One region of the Streptomyces sp. NPDC088261 genome, then DNA from elsewhere that is predicted to be linked to it. Evidence: predicted binding sites of a transcription regulator. Region 1 holds the regulator's gene; the other holds the start of a gene.
The links. Region 1 encodes HspR, which represses chaperone genes until heat shock. Its sites were predicted from a motif close to TTGAGNNNNNNNNNCTCAA; they were not measured.
Positions count from the first base shown of each region.

Region 2: a site for HspR is predicted at 1,502-1,520, ahead of lon (endopeptidase La). Genes of this name have one in related genera too.

Region 1 is NZ_JBIURL010000001.1:309,228-312,636, reverse strand. Features, by position in the region: gene dnaJ (molecular chaperone DnaJ) at 46-1,245, shown strand; gene ACIODU_RS01315 (heat shock protein transcriptional repressor HspR) at 1,252-1,719, shown strand; gene ACIODU_RS01310 (helix-turn-helix transcriptional regulator) at 1,862-2,872, opposite strand; gene ACIODU_RS01305 ((2Fe-2S)-binding protein) at 3,224-3,409, shown strand, end outside.
Region 2 is NZ_JBIURL010000003.1:127,983-131,391, forward strand. Features, by position in the region: gene ACIODU_RS07770 (response regulator transcription factor) at 1-441, opposite strand, end outside; gene ACIODU_RS07775 (spermidine synthase) at 566-1,294, opposite strand; gene lon (endopeptidase La) at 1,543-3,409, shown strand, end outside.

The DNA of each region.
Region 1 (3,409 bases):
TACGGACGGCGTGAGGGTGGCCGGTGGAGAGGAGGGACGTCGGGAATGAGCACGAAGGACTTCGTGGAGAAGGACTACTACAAGGTTCTCGGCGTCCCCAAGGACGCCACCGAGGCCGAGATCAAGAAGGCGTACCGGAAGCTCGCCCGCGAGTTCCACCCGGACGCCAACAAGGGTGACGCGAAGGCCGAGGAGCGCTTCAAGGAGATCTCCGAGGCCAACGACGTGCTCGGCGACGCCAAGCGCCGCAAGGAGTACGACGAGGCCCGCGCGCTCTTCGGCAACGGCGGCTTCCGGCCGGGACCGGGCGCCGGCGGCGGTTCCTTCAACTTCGACCTGGGCGACCTCTTCGGGGGCGCCCCGGGCGGCGGTGGTACGGGAACGGCGCAGGGCGGCGGCTTCGGCGGCGGCGGTGGCGGCATCGGGGACATGTTCGGCGGCCTCTTCAACCGGGGAGGCCCCGGCACCACCCGCGTGCAGCCGCGCCGCGGCCAGGACATCGAGTCCGAGGTGACGCTCAGCTTCACCGAGGCGGTGGACGGGGCCACGGTCCCGCTGCGGATGTCCAGCCAGGCGCCCTGCAAGGCCTGTTCGGGTACGGGTGACAAGAACGGCACCCCGCGGGTCTGCCCGACCTGCGTGGGCACCGGACAGGTCTCCCGGGGCACCGGTGGCGGCTTCTCGCTCACCGACCCGTGCGTGGACTGCAAGGGCCGCGGCCTGATCGCCCAGGACCCCTGCGAGGTCTGCAAGGGCAGCGGGCGCGCCAGGTCGTCCAGGACGATGCAGGTACGGATCCCGGCGGGCGTCAGCGACAACCAGCGGATCCGGCTGCGCGGCAAGGGCGCCCCCGGCGAGCGCGGCGGCCCGGCGGGCGACCTGTACGTGGTCGTGCACGTCGGCTCCCACCCGGTCTTCGGCCGGAAGGGCGACAACCTGACCGTGACGGTGCCGGTCTCCTTCACGGAGGCGACGCTGGGCGGCGAGGTGAAGGTGCCGACGCTCGGCGGCCCCCCGGTCACGCTGAAACTGCCCGCGGGGACCCCGAACGGGCGTACGATGCGCGCCCGTGGCAAGGGCGCCGTACGCAAGGACGGCAGTCGCGGGGACCTGCTGGTCACCGTCGAGGTAGCCGTCCCCAAGGACCTCGGCGTGGAGGCACGTGACGCGCTGGAGGCCTACCGGAAGGCGACCGCGGACGACGACCCGCGGGCGGAGTTGTTCCAGGCCGCGAAGGGAGCATGACCCGAGATGGACAGGGACGGGCGGCGCAGACCGCCCTCTGCGTTCGGCAGGGCGTACGAACTGACCGAGGAGACGCCGGTGTACGTCATCTCGGTGGCGGCCCAGCTCTCGGGTCTGCACCCGCAGACCCTCCGGCAGTACGACCGCCTCGGCCTGGTCTCCCCGGACCGCACGGCGGGGCGGGGCCGGCGCTACTCGGCCCGTGACATCGAACTGCTCCGCCAGGTGCAGGCGTTGTCCCAGGACGAGGGCATCAACCTCGCGGGCATCAAGCGGATCATCGAGCTGGAGAACCAGGTGGCCGCGCTCCAGGCCCGGGTCGCCGAGCTGTCGGCGGCCGTGGACGGCGCGGCGGCGGCGATGCGCCAGCGCGAGGCGCAGGTGCACGCCTCGTACCGCCGCGACCTGGTGCCGTACACGGACGTACAGGCGACCGGCGCGCTGGTGGTGTGGCGGCCGGCGGAGAGGCCGTAGCGGGCCCGCGAGAGCGGCACGAGAGACCCAACAGCACGCCCCCGGAGCCTTGGTCGGCTCCGGGGGCGTTGTGCTGTGTCCCGAAGGGTCCTCCAAGAGGCCCGCACATGCAGGATGCTGGTCACAGACCTCCCCGTTCCGGTCACGACTGCTGGTTCAGGATCCCCGAGTTCGCGATGAGGTAGCCCAGTTGCGCGCGGCTGCCGCTGCCCAGCGTGGTGGCGAGCTTGGCGATGTGCGCACGGCACGTCCGTACGTTCATCCCGAGCCGGCGCGCGATCGCCTCGTCCACGTACCCCTCCACCAGGAGTTGCGCGATGGTCCGCTGAACGCCCGTGATCCCGGCCGGGGTCGGCTCGTACTCCACCTGCTCCGTGAGGGGCGTGGCGCGCCGCCAGAGCTGCTCGAAGACCTGCGCCAGGTAGTCCACCAGCCCCGGGTGCCGCAGCTCAAGGGCCACTTGGCGGTCGGACCTGGCGGGGATGTACGCGACGGTCCTGTCGAAGATGATCAGGCGCTCGGTGAGTTCTTCGAGTGTCCTGATCTCCACCGTGTTCTGGCCCAGCATCTCCGCGTAGGCGAGGGTGCCCTGGCTGTGGCGTGCCGTGTGCTGGTACAAGGTTCGGATGCTGACGCCGCGGTTCACGACCGCCCTGCCGCGCTCCAACGCCTGGGCGAGCAGGTGTGCGCTCCTGCCGCCGCCCGGTTGCAGGGTCAGTACTTCCGTTTTGCACTCGGCGGTGGAGAGGTCCAGCGCGGCGTTGATCCGGCTGTCGCCCTCCAGGACCGTGATCGCGTGGGTGATGGGCGGATCCTGGGCGCTGATCGTCATGAACGGCTCGAAAGAGTCGGTCAGTTCGACGGCGAAATGTCGCCTCTCCTGGATCTCCCGCTCGATGGGGTGGAGCCGCTGGGCGAGCGCCGCGGACGGCGGAACGGGGCGAAGCCAGTCCGCATCGTCCGGATCCGGGTGCAGAAGCGGGAATTCCATGAGGCACGGAGCCACCGCGGCTTCGCTCCGGGCGATGCGTCCGGAGCGCAGCGCACTGGCGTAAAGCCGCCTGCCCTCATCACACATATCGGTGATGGCATGGGGATGTGTCGGGTTTGTGTCTCTTGCGGGCAAATCTCCACCCCCCAGGGTCCTGAACATACAGGAACATGATGCCTCGATCCGGTGGCGTTGGTGTGCCCGGGTGGGACATCGTCTTCATGGCGGGGGAAGAGGAACCCATTAAGTGAGGACGAAGCCGACTATGTATAAGAGAATGCTTCGCGCGGTGGCTGCCACTGCTTTCTCTGCGGCTCTGGCCTGTGGTGTGCTGGCTGTCGGGGGAGACGCGGGTCAGGTCACCACGCCTGCCGGATCGCAGGCCGCGGGAGCGGGTGACATCGCGTGGGGAGCCGCGGCGGGTGACATCGCGTGGGGTGCCGCTGCGGGTGACATCGCGTGGGGCCCGGCACCGACGGACATCGCCTGGGGCGAGCCGGCTGGCACCGGCGCATGACTGTCCCGCCGGACGACCGGGTCTTCCGGCGGGAGATGGCCACGGCTTACCGGTCGGGCTGGCACTTCATCGACCTTGTCACGGCGATTCCGCACCGTGGCGACTCGCTGACAGTGACCCTGTTCGGAGAGCCGATCCTCGTGGTACGCGAGGAGGACGACGATGTCCGGGCCTACCGTTGC
Region 2 (3,409 bases), on a different contig from region 1:
GCGCGGGGTGACGGCGGCGAGCGCCGCGCGCTCCACGCGGCGCAGCAGCACGTGCACGCGCGCCGCCAGCTCCCGCATGGAGAAGGGCTTGGTCATGTAGTCGTCGGCGCCGACGCCGAGTCCCACCAGCATGTCCGTCTCGTCGTCGCGGGCGGTCAGCATCAGCACCGGCACGGGGCGCTGCGCCTGGACGCGGCGGCAGACCTCCAGGCCGTCGAAGCCGGGCAGCATCACGTCGAGGACCATCACGTCGGGCTGCCAGGCCTCGGCCGCGTCGACGGCCGCGGGGCCGTCCACCGCCGTCTGGACCAGGAAGCCCTCGGCCCGCAGCCGGGCGGCGATGGCGTCGACGATGGTCGCGTCGTCCTCGACGACCAGGACCCTTCGCTGGGCCCCCGGCGTCGCCGCGACCCCGTTGTGGCTGGTCTGTGTCTGCTCCATGGCCCCGCCCCTGCTGGCTGGTACGCGTTCCGCGATCGTCGATCCGTGATCTCCGATCTCCATGTCGATGTGGATGGAGATCGTGTGTGTCGGGAGCAGCGTAGAGGCAGGAACAGGGTCACGGCTACGCAGTGCGAGCGGCGAGATGAACGACGTCCGGTACGCCCCGGGCAACAGGGATCTCTTCGGCAGCAACTCCACCGAACCCGGCATTCCGTAGCGCTTCGCCGAAGGCGGGGGACGGCTGGGCGGACCAAATGGCCAGTACACCACCGGGGTTGAGGCGTTCGCGGCACGCCGCGAGCCCGGCCGGCGTGTAGAGGCTCCCGTTGTCCTCGGTGACCGTCCAGTCGGGCCCGTTGTCGATGTCGAGACACAGGGCGTCGTAGCTGTCCGTGGCGGTCTTCACGTGCTCGACCAGATCGGTGTGCAGGATCACCGTGCGCGGGTCGGCGAGCGCCGCGCCCGAGATCCGGGCGAGCGGGCCGGAGCGGTGCCAGTCGATGACCGCCTGTTCGCGCTCGACGACCACGATCCGGCCCCAGCGGGGGTCGGCGGCGGCGTGCGCGAGGGAGAAGCCGACGCCGAGGCCGCCGACGAGGACGGAGGGCCGCTGCTCGCGCCGGTCCTCGGGGAGGGCGGCGAGGGCGGCGTCGATGAGGAGGCGCTCGGAGCGGCCGTCGGAGGTGTCCATGAGGAAGCACCCGTTGGCGATGATCTCCAGCTCGGCGCCGCGCCGCCGGAGGACCACCTCGCCGTACGGGCCGTCGCGGCGGTCGAGGACGACGGGGCGGTCGTCGTGATCCGGTGAGTGGTGCGATTCCGGGCCTGGTGCCTGGGCGGATACGGGCATGGTGCGGCCTCTCCGGGGGACTGCTGGTGTCTGCGCTCTCGGTCCCATCCTGGTGCGCGGCGCGGGCCGCCGACAAACCGGTTCGGGTACGGGAAGCGTGACCCCCTTCAGGGCGTTACACCTCTCTGCCTCCCGCCCGCGGTACGCGTGCGGGAGTGATCGCTCAGAGCGAACGCCCCCAGGGGAACAACAGGAGGCTCACAAGCATTGAGCGGGTATAGCTCAACTTGAATGCCGAAGGGGAGATCATGGCTCTCACGTCCACATCGCTCACGCTTCCCGTGCTGCCGCTCGACGACGAGGTCGTGCTGCCCGGAATGGTGGTTCCGCTCGACCTGTCCGACGCCGAGGTCCGGGCGGCCGTGGAGGCCGCGCAGGCCGCCGCCCGCGCCGAGGGGGGCGGGGGCAAGCCGCAGGTGCTGCTCGTCCCGCGCATCGACGGCACGTACGCCGGTACGGGCGTGCGCGGCACCGTCGAGCAGGTCGGCCGGCTCTCCGACGGCGACCCCGGCGCACTGATCCGCGGCCGTGGCCGCGTGCAGATCGGCGCGGGGACGTCCGGACCCGGCGCGGCCCTCTGGGTCGAGGGCCTGAGCGTCGAGGAGCTGGCGCCGGACCCGCTGCCCGGGGCCGTCACCGACCTGATGAAGGAGTACAAGGCCCTCGCCGCGGACTGGCTGAAGAAGCGCGGCGCCTGGCAGGTGGTCGACCGCGTGCAGCAGATCGACGACGTGTCGCAGCTGGCGGACAACGCCGGGTACTCACCGTTCCTCTCGACCGCGCAGAAGGTCGAGCTGCTGGAGACCACCGACCCGGTGGCCCGGCTCAAGCTCGCCACCGACCAGCTCCGGGAACACCTCGCGGAGCAGGACGTCGCGGAGTCCATCGCCAAGGACGTCCAGGAGGGCGTCGACAAGCAGCAGCGTGAGTTCCTGCTGAGGCGCCAGCTCGAAGCCGTACGGAAGGAGCTGCGCGGCCTGAACGGCGAGGGCGACGAGGACGAGTCCGACGACTACCGGACCCGGGTCGAGGCCGCGGACCTGCCGGAGAAGGTGCGGGAGGCCGCCCTCAAGGAGGTCGAGAAGCTGGAGCGCTCGTCGGACCAGAGCCCCGAGGGCTCCTGGATCCGCACGTGGCTGGACACGGTCCTCGAACTGCCCTGGAACGTCAGGACCGAGGACGAGTATGACATCAGGGGCGCCCAGCGCATCCTCGACGCCGAGCACGCGGGCCTGGAGGACGTGAAGGAGCGCATCACCGAGTACCTGGCCGTGCGCAAGCGGCGGGCGGAGCGCGGCCTCGGGGTGGTCGGCGGCCGTCGCGGCGGCGCCGTACTGGCCCTGGTCGGGCCTCCCGGCGTCGGAAAGACCTCGCTGGGCGAATCGGTCGCGCACTCCATGGGACGCAAGTTCGTGCGGGTGGCGCTGGGCGGCGTCCGTGACGAGGCGGAGATCCGCGGACACCGGCGTACGTACGTCGGCGCCCTGCCGGGCCGTATCGTCCGGGCGATCAAGGAGGCCGGCTCGATGAATCCGGTCGTCCTGCTCGACGAGATCGACAAGGTCGGCTCCGACTACCGGGGCGACCCGGCGGCGGCGCTGCTCGAAGTCCTGGACCCGGCGCAGAACCACACCTTCCGTGACCACTACCTGGAGGTCGAACTCGACCTGTCCGACGTGGTGTTCCTCGCCACGGCGAACGTCCTGGAGGCGATCCCGGAGGCGCTGCTCGACCGGATGGAGCTGGTCAGGCTCGACGGCTACACCGAGGACGAGAAGGTCGTCATCGCCAGGGACCACCTGCTGCCCCGGCAGCTGGAGCGCGCGGGCCTGGAGACCGGCGAGGTCACGCTGGAGGACGAGGCGCTGCGCAGGCTGGCGGGCGAGTACACCCGCGAGGCGGGCGTCCGTAACCTGGAGCGGTCCATCGCCAGACTCCTCCGCAAGGTCGCGGCGGAACACGAACTGGGCAAGCGGGAACTGCCGTTCACGCTGGGCCCGGACGATCTGCGCAAGCTGATCGGCCGTCCGCACCACGTCCCCGAGTCCGCCCAGGACCCGGCGGAGCGCCGCACGGCGGTCCCGGGCGTGGCGACGGGCCTCGCGGTCACCGGCG